DNA from 3 places in the Peribacillus sp. ACCC06369 genome. Region 3 is predicted to be linked to each of the others. Evidence: a T-box and tRNA genes for the amino acid it is inferred to sense, from the RefSeq annotation. Region 3 holds a T-box; the other regions hold tRNA genes.
What was found. The T-box of region 3 lies ahead of QUF78_RS19315 (valine--tRNA ligase). A T-box ahead of a tRNA ligase gene usually reads a tRNA of that ligase, here a tRNA-Val.
Positions count from the first base shown of each region.

Region 1 (3,248 bases), 1.0 Mb from region 3:
GAACCCTCATCATCAGCTTGGAAGGCTGAGGTTTTACCACTAAACTACACCCGCGAAATGGGGCGACTGATGGGAATCGAACCCACGAATGCCTGAACCACAATCAGGTGCGTTAACCACTTCGCCACAACCGCCGTAATATGAAAGATATGGTGGCTCAGGACGGAATCGAACCGCCGACACAAGGATTTTCAGTCCTTTGCTCTACCGACTGAGCTACTGAGCCACATTTGTATTAAATTTAAAAAATGGCGGTCCCGACGGGAATCGAACCCGCGATCTCCTGCGTGACAGGCAGGCATGTTAACCGCTACACCACGGGACCTAATAATTGCGGGGACAGGATTTGAACCTGCGACCTTCGGGTTATGAGCCCGACGAGCTACCGGACTGCTCCACCCCGCGACGGTATTAATGAAACGATTTGCATCAAGTTTTCGTGTATATTGTTTTTTCGCTTCCTCTATGTAAGGTTGTTTCAAAACAACTTGCTGCTTTTTAAAAAATGGAGGAGGTAGAGGGATTCGAACCCCCGCGGGATTTGACTCCCCTGTCGGTTTTCAAGACCGATCCCTTCAGCCGAACTTGGGTATACCTCCACGGCTTTAAAAAATGCATATGGTGGACCTTGTAGGACTCGAACCTACGACCGGACGGTTATGAGCCGTCTGCTCTAACCAGCTGAGCTAAAGGTCCTTATATTTATTGGTAGCGGCGGAGGGGATCGAACCCCCGACCTCACGGGTATGAACCGTACGCTCTAGCCAGCTGAGCTACACCGCCAATATAATATAAGTATCTGATTGAAAAATGGTGGAGCCTAGCGGGATCGAACCGCTGACCTCCTGCGTGCAAGGCAGGCGCTCTCCCAGCTGAGCTAAGGCCCCATTCATTAAAAATCACGTGGTCGGGAAGACAGGATTCGAACCTGCGACCCCTTGGTCCCAAACCAAGTGCTCTACCAAGCTGAGCTACTTCCCGCAATAAAACATGGTGCGCCCGGCGGGAGTCGAACCTACAACCTTCTGATTCGTAGTCAGATGCTCTATCCAATTGAGCTACGGGCGCATATTAAGATGGTGCCGAGGACCGGAATCGAACCGGTACGGTAGTCACCTACCGCAGGATTTTAAGTCCTGTGCGTCTGCCAGTTCCGCCACCCCGGCACATACGAAAAGTGGAGCGGAAGACGGGATTCGAACCCGCGACCCCAACCTTGGCAAGGTTGTATTCTACCACTGAACTACTTCCGCATGAAAGATGCGGGTGAAGGGACTTGAACCCCCACGCCTTGCGGCGCCAGATCCTAAGTCTGGTGCGTCTGCCAATTCCGCCACACCCGCATATAAAATGGTGAGCCATGAAGGATTCGAACCTTCGACCCTCTGATTAAAAGTCAGATGCTCTACCAACTGAGCTAATGGCTCGTGCTTGTACTATTTCAAAAAATGGTGCCGGCAAGAGGACTTGAACCCCCAACCTACTGATTACAAGTCAGTTGCTCTACCAGTTGAGCTACACCGGCAGGTGTAAAATGGTGGAGGATGACGGGATCGAACCGCCGACCCTCTGCTTGTAAGGCAGATGCTCTCCCAGCTGAGCTAATCCTCCATATAAAACCTGCTTGGCGACGTCCTACTCTCACAGGGGGAAACCCCCAACTACCATCGGCGCTGAAGAGCTTAACTGCCGTGTTCGGAATGGGAACGGGTGTGACCTCTTCGCTATCGTCACCAAACATTGTTAACATTTTTTCAAGACATATATTATTATAACGTCTTTTCGAAAAAATGCAAGAAGAAATTTTCATTCCTTCAAAACTAGATAATAAGAAGGTATTTCATTTTTTAAAAAGCGTTGGTTAAGTCCTCGATCTATTAGTATCAGTCAGCTCCACATGTCGCCACGCTTCCACCTCTGACCTATCAACCTGATCATCTTTCAGGGATCTTACTAGCTTGCGCCATGGGAAATCTCATCTTGAGGGGGGCTTCATGCTTAGATGCTTTCAGCACTTATCCCGTCCGCACGTAGCTACCCAGCTATGCCTTTGGCAAGACAACTGGTACACCAGCGGTGCGTCCATCCCGGTCCTCTCGTACTAAGGACAGCTCCTCTCAAATTTCCTGCGCCCGCGACGGATAGGGACCGAACTGTCTCACGACGTTCTGAACCCAGCTCGCGTACCGCTTTAATGGGCGAACAGCCCAACCCTTGGGACCGACTACAGCCCCAGGATGCGATGAGCCGACATCGAGGTGCCAAACCTCCCCGTCGATGTGGACTCTTGGGGGAGATAAGCCTGTTATCCCCGGGGTAGCTTTTATCCGTTGAGCGATGGCCCTTCCATGCGGAACCACCGGATCACTAAGCCCGACTTTCGTCCCTGCTCGACTTGTAGGTCTCGCAGTCAAGCTCCCTTGTGCCTTTACACTCTACGAATGATTTCCAACCATTCTGAGGGAACCTTTGGGCGCCTCCGTTACTCTTTAGGAGGCGACCGCCCCAGTCAAACTGCCCACCTGACACTGTCTCCCACCCCGATAAGGGGCGCGGGTTAGAATTTCAATACAGCCAGGGTAGTATCCCACCAACGCCTCCACCGAAGCTAGCGCTCCGGCTTCTCAGGCTCCTACCTATCCTGTACAAGCTGTACCAAAATTCAATATCAGGCTGCAGTAAAGCTCCACGGGGTCTTTCCGTCCTGTCGCGGGTAACCTGCATCTTCACAGGTACTATAATTTCACCGAGTCTCTCGTTGAGACAGTGCCCAGATCGTTACACCTTTCGTGCGGGTCGGAACTTACCCGACAAGGAATTTCGCTACCTTAGGACCGTTATAGTTACGGCCGCCGTTTACTGGGGCTTCGGTTCAAAGCTTCGCTTGCGCTAACCTCTCCCCTTAACCTTCCAGCACCGGGCAGGTGTCAGCCCCTATACTTCGCCTTGCGGCTTCGCAGAGACCTGTGTTTTTGCTAAACAGTCGCCTGGGCCTATTCACTGCGGCTTTTCCGGGCTATTCACCCTAAAAAGCACCCCTTCTCCCGAAGTTACGGGGTCATTTTGCCGAGTTCCTTAACGAGAGTTCTCTCGCACACCTTAGGATTCTCTCCTCGCCTACCTGTGTCGGTTTGCGGTACGGGCACCTTACATCTCACTAGAGGCTTTTCTTGGCAGCGTGGAATCAGGAACTTCGGTACTATATTTCCCTCGCCATCACAGCTCCGCCTTAATGGAAACGGGATTTG
Region 1 is NZ_JAUCEN010000002.1:4,820,634-4,823,881, forward strand. Features, by position in the region: tRNA gene QUF78_RS24440 (tRNA-Gly) at 1-54, opposite strand, end outside; tRNA gene QUF78_RS24445 (tRNA-His) at 59-134, opposite strand; tRNA gene QUF78_RS24450 (tRNA-Phe) at 151-226, opposite strand; tRNA gene QUF78_RS24455 (tRNA-Asp) at 250-325, opposite strand; tRNA gene QUF78_RS24460 (tRNA-Met) at 332-405, opposite strand; tRNA gene QUF78_RS24465 (tRNA-Ser) at 507-599, opposite strand; tRNA gene QUF78_RS24470 (tRNA-Ile) at 620-696, opposite strand; tRNA gene QUF78_RS24475 (tRNA-Met) at 707-783, opposite strand; tRNA gene QUF78_RS24480 (tRNA-Ala) at 812-887, opposite strand; tRNA gene QUF78_RS24485 (tRNA-Pro) at 905-981, opposite strand; tRNA gene QUF78_RS24490 (tRNA-Arg) at 992-1,068, opposite strand; tRNA gene QUF78_RS24495 (tRNA-Leu) at 1,078-1,166, opposite strand; tRNA gene QUF78_RS24500 (tRNA-Gly) at 1,179-1,253, opposite strand; tRNA gene QUF78_RS24505 (tRNA-Leu) at 1,262-1,343, opposite strand; tRNA gene QUF78_RS24510 (tRNA-Lys) at 1,352-1,427, opposite strand; tRNA gene QUF78_RS24515 (tRNA-Thr) at 1,450-1,525, opposite strand; tRNA gene QUF78_RS24520 (tRNA-Val) at 1,536-1,611, opposite strand; rRNA gene rrf (5S ribosomal RNA) at 1,623-1,738, opposite strand; rRNA gene QUF78_RS24530 (23S ribosomal RNA) at 1,858-3,248, opposite strand, start outside.
Region 1: it encodes a tRNA-Val, which carries the amino acid that the T-box ahead of QUF78_RS19315 (valine--tRNA ligase) is inferred to sense. The anticodon was not compared.

Region 2 (3,248 bases), 3.0 Mb from region 3:
AGTAACTTTCATTAGTTCCTTACTCTGGAGAATTAAGCTTTCTACGTCCTTTTGTACCCATTCAACGAGCTGCTTATTAATAATCCTCTTTGCTCCATGAAATTCATTTTTGTAGTATTCAATCGTCGCTGGTCTTAAGTTTCTTAAATAGCAGTCCTAAAAAAGGCTTCATATGCTTCTTCATCTGAAATCTTATTCTTAATAATTCTTAGTTCATCTTCTGTTAATTCTTTACGTCTTCTCATTACGACCTCCTAAGCACACGATTCGCCGCACACGATTCTGGATTATTTTTGTAGTATTAAAGACAAAGAAAAAAGGCCTCAACATTTAAGTTGAGACCTTTTTTCTTTAATCATATTTCGACTATTTGATACCGGTGGCCGGGGTCGAACCGGCACTCCAGAGGAACACGATTTTGAGTCGTGCGCGTCTGCCAATTCCGCCACACCGGCATGTATGTTGGAGGCGGCAACCGGAATCGAACCGGTGGTAAAGGTTTTGCAGACCTCTGCCTTACCGCTTGGCTATGCCGCCAACGTTTTTGGAGCGAAAGACGGGATTCGAACCCGCGACCCCAACCTTGGCAAGGTTGTATTCTACCACTGAACTACTTTCGCATATGGCTGGGCTAGAAGGGATCGAACCTTCGCATGACGGAATCAAAATCCGTTGCCTTACCGCTTGGCTATAGCCCATTAACGTTGTATTCATTATACCATGATTTAATAAAAAATGGGGCGACTGATGGGAATCGAACCCACGAATGCCTGAACCACAATCAGGTGCGTTAACCACTTCGCCACAACCGCCATTATAGGATTTAAATTGGCAGGGGTAGTAGGACTCGAACCCACACTGGAGGTTTTGGAGACCTCTGTTCTACCTTTAAACTATACCCCTGTTAGAAAGATGGTGGAGGGGGGCAGATTCGAACTGCCGAACCCGAAGGAGCGGATTTACAGTCCGCCGCGTTTAGCCACTTCGCTACCCCTCCGCATATGGATGAAACATGGTGCCGGCAAGAGGACTTGAACCCCCAACCTACTGATTACAAGTCAGTTGCTCTACCAGTTGAGCTACACCGGCACTACTATGGTGGCTCAGGACGGAATCGAACCGCCGACACAAGGATTTTCAGTCCTTTGCTCTACCGACTGAGCTACTGAGCCAAACAATAAAAATGGCGGTCCCGACGGGAATCGAACCCGCGATCTCCTGCGTGACAGGCAGGCATGTTAACCGCTACACCACGGGACCATAGATTGCGGGGACAGGATTTGAACCTGCGACCTTCGGGTTATGAGCCCGACGAGCTACCGGACTGCTCCACCCCGCGACGTTAATAATGTTGCTATTATGCATCAGATTTTCGTGTTGAACGTTTCAATGCAGAAACAACCTGATCTTATTGAAAATGGTGGAGGATGACGGGATCGAACCGCCGACCCTCTGCTTGTAAGGCAGATGCTCTCCCAGCTGAGCTAATCCTCCAATATGTTATCTAAATGGTGACCCGTACGGGATTCGAACCCGTGTTACCGCCGTGAAAGGGCGGTGTCTTAACCGCTTGACCAACGGGCCAGGTATAAAATGGCGGAGAGCAAGGGATTTGAACCCTTGAGACAGGGTTACCCGTCTACACGATTTCCAATCGTGCTCCTTCGGCCACTCGGACAGCTCTCCAATAATGGCTCCGCAGGTAGGACTCGAACCTACGACCGTTCGGTTAACAGCCGAATGCTCTACCACTGAGCTACTGCGGAACAATATAAGCTTGGCGACGTCCTACTCTCACAGGGGGAAACCCCCAACTACCATCGGCGCTGAAGAGCTTAACTGCCGTGTTCGGAATGGGAACGGGTGTGACCTCTTCGCTATCGTCACCAAACATTGTTAACATTTTTTCAAGACATATATTATTATAACGTCTTTTCGAAAAAATGCAAGAAGAAATTTTCATTCCTTCAAAACTAGATAATAAGAAGGTATTTCATTTTTTAAAAAGCGTTGGTTAAGTCCTCGATCTATTAGTATCAGTCAGCTCCACATGTCGCCACGCTTCCACCTCTGACCTATCAACCTGATCATCTTTCAGGGATCTTACTAGCTTGCGCCATGGGAAATCTCATCTTGAGGGGGGCTTCATGCTTAGATGCTTTCAGCACTTATCCCGTCCGCACGTAGCTACCCAGCTATGCCTTTGGCAAGACAACTGGTACACCAGCGGTGCGTCCATCCCGGTCCTCTCGTACTAAGGACAGCTCCTCTCAAATTTCCTGCGCCCGCGACGGATAGGGACCGAACTGTCTCACGACGTTCTGAACCCAGCTCGCGTACCGCTTTAATGGGCGAACAGCCCAACCCTTGGGACCGACTACAGCCCCAGGATGCGATGAGCCGACATCGAGGTGCCAAACCTCCCCGTCGATGTGGACTCTTGGGGGAGATAAGCCTGTTATCCCCGGGGTAGCTTTTATCCGTTGAGCGATGGCCCTTCCATGCGGAACCACCGGATCACTAAGCCCGACTTTCGTCCCTGCTCGACTTGTAGGTCTCGCAGTCAAGCTCCCTTGTGCCTTTACACTCTACGAATGATTTCCAACCATTCTGAGGGAACCTTTGGGCGCCTCCGTTACTCTTTAGGAGGCGACCGCCCCAGTCAAACTGCCCACCTGACACTGTCTCCCACCCCGATAAGGGGCGCGGGTTAGAATTTCAATACAGCCAGGGTAGTATCCCACCAACGCCTCCACCGAAGCTAGCGCTCCGGCTTCTCAGGCTCCTACCTATCCTGTACAAGCTGTACCAAAATTCAATATCAGGCTGCAGTAAAGCTCCACGGGGTCTTTCCGTCCTGTCGCGGGTAACCTGCATCTTCACAGGTACTATAATTTCACCGAGTCTCTCGTTGAGACAGTGCCCAGATCGTTACACCTTTCGTGCGGGTCGGAACTTACCCGACAAGGAATTTCGCTACCTTAGGACCGTTATAGTTACGGCCGCCGTTTACTGGGGCTTCGGTTCAAAGCTTCGCTTGCGCTAACCTCTCCCCTTAACCTTCCAGCACCGGGCAGGTGTCAGCCCCTATACTTCGCCTTGCGGCTTCGCAGAGACCTGTGTTTTTGCTAAACAGTCGCCTGGGCCTATTCACTGCGGCTTTTCCGGGCTATTCACCCTAAAAAGCACCCCTTCTCCCGAAGTTACGGGGTCATTTTGCCGAGTTCCTTAACGAGAGTTCTCTCGCA
Region 2 is NZ_JAUCEN010000002.1:808,054-811,301, reverse strand. Features, by position in the region: tRNA gene QUF78_RS04765 (tRNA-Leu) at 375-455, opposite strand; tRNA gene QUF78_RS04760 (tRNA-Cys) at 464-537, opposite strand; tRNA gene QUF78_RS04755 (tRNA-Gly) at 546-620, opposite strand; tRNA gene QUF78_RS04750 (tRNA-Gln) at 624-698, opposite strand; tRNA gene QUF78_RS04745 (tRNA-His) at 737-812, opposite strand; tRNA gene QUF78_RS04740 (tRNA-Trp) at 830-903, opposite strand; tRNA gene QUF78_RS04735 (tRNA-Tyr) at 914-997, opposite strand; tRNA gene QUF78_RS04730 (tRNA-Thr) at 1,014-1,089, opposite strand; tRNA gene QUF78_RS04725 (tRNA-Phe) at 1,097-1,172, opposite strand; tRNA gene QUF78_RS04720 (tRNA-Asp) at 1,185-1,260, opposite strand; tRNA gene QUF78_RS04715 (tRNA-Met) at 1,266-1,339, opposite strand; tRNA gene QUF78_RS04710 (tRNA-Val) at 1,419-1,494, opposite strand; tRNA gene QUF78_RS04705 (tRNA-Glu) at 1,510-1,584, opposite strand; tRNA gene QUF78_RS04700 (tRNA-Ser) at 1,595-1,686, opposite strand; tRNA gene QUF78_RS04695 (tRNA-Asn) at 1,692-1,766, opposite strand; rRNA gene rrf (5S ribosomal RNA) at 1,776-1,891, opposite strand; rRNA gene QUF78_RS04685 (23S ribosomal RNA) at 2,011-3,248, opposite strand, start outside.
Region 2: it encodes a tRNA-Val, which carries the amino acid that the T-box ahead of QUF78_RS19315 (valine--tRNA ligase) is inferred to sense. The anticodon was not compared.

Region 3 (3,248 bases):
AAGATCAACGGATGCATCAGCTAGAGGCTGCATTTTTACGAACCATTGAGTCGATAGATATGGTTCAACAACAGCACCGCTTCTCTCTGAATGACCTACTGAGTGAAGGTGATCTTCGATTTTGAAGAGTACTCCCTCTTCCTGAAGGTCTTTGACGATTTGTTTACGGCATTCAAAACGGTCCATACCTTCATATTTACCGGCCTTTTCATTCATCGAGCCATCTTCATGCATGACAAGGATACGCTCCAAATCGTGACGGTTCCCGATTTCGAAGTCATTAGGATCATGAGCAGGAGTAATTTTAACCGCGCCTGAACCGAATTCCATATCGACATAGTCATCACCGACAATCGGGATTTCTCGGCCTGTAATTGGCAAGCGAACCTTTTTGCCGACTAAGTGTTTATACCGATCATCTTCAGGATGTACAGCAACCGCAGTATCGCCAAGCATCGTTTCCGGACGGGTGGTGGCTATTTCAATTTCACCTGATCCGTCAACTAACGGATATTTCATATGGTAAAATGCACCCTGTACATCTTTGTAAATAACCTCGATATCGGATAACGCCGTTTTCGTTGATGGATCCCAGTTGATGATGTATTCGCCGCGATAAATCAAGTCCTTCTTATAAAGCGAAACGAACACTTCGCGCACTGCTTTTGAAAGCCCTTCATCAAGAGTGAAGCGCTCACGGGTATAATCAAGTCCAAGACCCAGCTTTGACCATTGTTCACGGATATGGCTCGCGTATTCCTCTTTCCATTTCCATGTCTCTTCCACGAACTTTTCACGTCCAAGGTCATAACGGCTCACGCCTTCCGCACGAAGTTTCTGTTCAACTTTCGCTTGAGTGGCGATACCGGCATGATCCATGCCCGGCAACCATAAAACATCATAGCCTTGCATCCTTTTCATGCGTGTCAATATATCTTGAAGTGTCGTATCCCATGCATGGCCAAGATGCAGCTTACCAGTCACGTTCGGCGGGGGGATGACAATCGTGTATGGTTCTTTTTTATCGTCACCCGTCGTTTCGAAAAACTTCCCATCAAGCCACCATTTGTAGCGGCCTTTCTCTATCGTCTGCGGATCATATTTAGTCGGCATCGAAATTTGGTTCTCTTCCATATCATTTCCTCCTTATTTGGGCATAAAAAAAACTTCCATCATCACAAAAGGACGAAGGAAGTTGTTCGCGGTGCCACCTTTTTTCCGAAAAAGTAAAAAATCTCTTTCGGCTCTCAAATCGGATAACGGCTCTTCACCGGCCTTCGCTACTTAAGATCTTTCACGAAAACTGCTCGCGGACGACTTCGGATGCTGCTGCCTGGAAACCTCGCACCAATTGGTTTCCTCTCTGAAAAGTGCATTTCATCTTACTATTTCCGGTCTTTGCATTGATTTATATTCATATGTAAAATCATTGAATGCATATAGTATATAGTACAAAAAATATGGGGCTCCAGTCAATCATCTTTTCGCTTTCTTTCTTTAGCAAGCATTCCATTACATGCATTCGATCCCGCTGCCCGGCCATTTTCTTTATTTTATCCTCCAGGAACAGTGAATGTGACCGTTTTTTCACCTTTTCCACTACCCGCCCATAGAATATAAGAAGCCCTAAAAAGGAAGGTAATAATATGAAGCGAAGATATACCCCCTATACTTTACCGCCTTGGATGAAAAAATTCCGGGGTGTTTGCCAGCAGTTCATCATCCCCTTTGTCTTATTCCAAGGATTGCGTACGCTGATTTTCCCTACTTTCTTCGATATGCTCCTGCTAATCGCCTTTATTTTCTTGGCCATGTCTTTGTATTTCGAATGGATTTAATTATTCCCTTACAGCAAAAAAATATACATGACTGGAGATGATCCAATCATGTATATTTAGCTTGGGGGTGATTGCTCTTCTTTGGCAGCCTCGGCAGCCGCCTTTTTCTGCTGTTCGATCTCTTCGATTTTCATCACCATATACTCAATATTCTTCAGTAGCCAAAATTGCCGCTGCAGTTGAGTAACATTATCAAGCTCTGAACGATGTCCCCTGCCATCGGAATAACCCTTCACTAATTCCAAAGCTGATCCAGGGAAAGCCAGATAACTTTGCATGAGCAGCAATTCTTCTTCTTTCAACGGAAAATAACGAAAATAGTTATATAGCCAGTCGACGCAGTCATCGCATTGGACAGGATAGGTCCTGGCCGACTTAACGAGAAATGGCAGTAAATCGAAATGAGGCGGTGCCGTATTCGAATTCTCAAAATTGATGAAGTAGCCATATCCGCGTTCGTCATAAACGAAATGCTTCAAAGAGACCTTTCCGTGCGTGACCACGGTTCGAACCTTTTCACTTTCCTTCGTTTTTTCATACCAAGTTTCAAACTTCTTGATCGAGTACTTCAGTGCCTGTGAAATATCAGTGTAGAAAGAACAAACCGTCATTTCGACTGGAGACATATACCACTTCTTTTCACAGCTGACAATATACTCATCCATAAAGTCCTTCTCATTATTCCAGGCATCAAGCGTCCGCTCATAATGGGCTTCCCGTTCCTCTGGATCCACCTGTATTTCCCTAACGGACAGCGTATGCATCCGGGCAAGCTCCCTGAACATTTGCTTATGCTTTTCAACGCGCTCCCCGTCCCCTTCATTATTCAACCAGGGCATCAGGTAATACAAACGTCCATTATGAAGAACGGCGTAACGCTGATCCATCGTTTGATAAATGGGAACGATCCTGTTATAGCCGCGATGGTACAGTTTTTGAACATTTTTTATAAAATCAATGCCGTTATGCGGTAAAATCGATTTCAAGGCAAATGTACCGCGATCAGTGTATACTTTTTTTACACGCCCGAAATCCTCAATATATTGTACATACATGGCATATTCCTTCAAGACGGTTTCCGTGTCAAGATCCCGATTAGCAGGCTGCTGATTCTCGTTTTCCCTCACGAGACTCACTCACTTTCTCTAAAAAAACTCAATCCGATTCCTATAGTCACCAAAGTCCAGTGGCCAATCAGGCTGCTCTAACGCCGTTCAACAACTTTACCCTAGTAAAAAACAGGAGCAGACCATATGCTCTGCTCTCTGTCCTGGTCAATTCTTATATACAACGGCCTTCGGTATATATATGACTTGCCCTTCATGGACGTTTTGATTCGACTCCAATTCATTGCTGAAAAGTATGGATTGAACCGTAACATCATAACGTTGAGCCAAGTCGTCAAGCGTT
Region 3 is NZ_JAUCEN010000002.1:3,797,681-3,800,928, forward strand. Features, by position in the region: gene QUF78_RS19315 (valine--tRNA ligase) at 1-1,134, opposite strand, end outside; T-box leader at 1,179-1,408, opposite strand; gene QUF78_RS19320 (hypothetical protein) at 1,647-1,838, shown strand; gene ysxE (spore coat protein YsxE) at 1,895-2,965, opposite strand; gene QUF78_RS19330 (LysM peptidoglycan-binding domain-containing protein) at 3,113-3,248, opposite strand, start outside.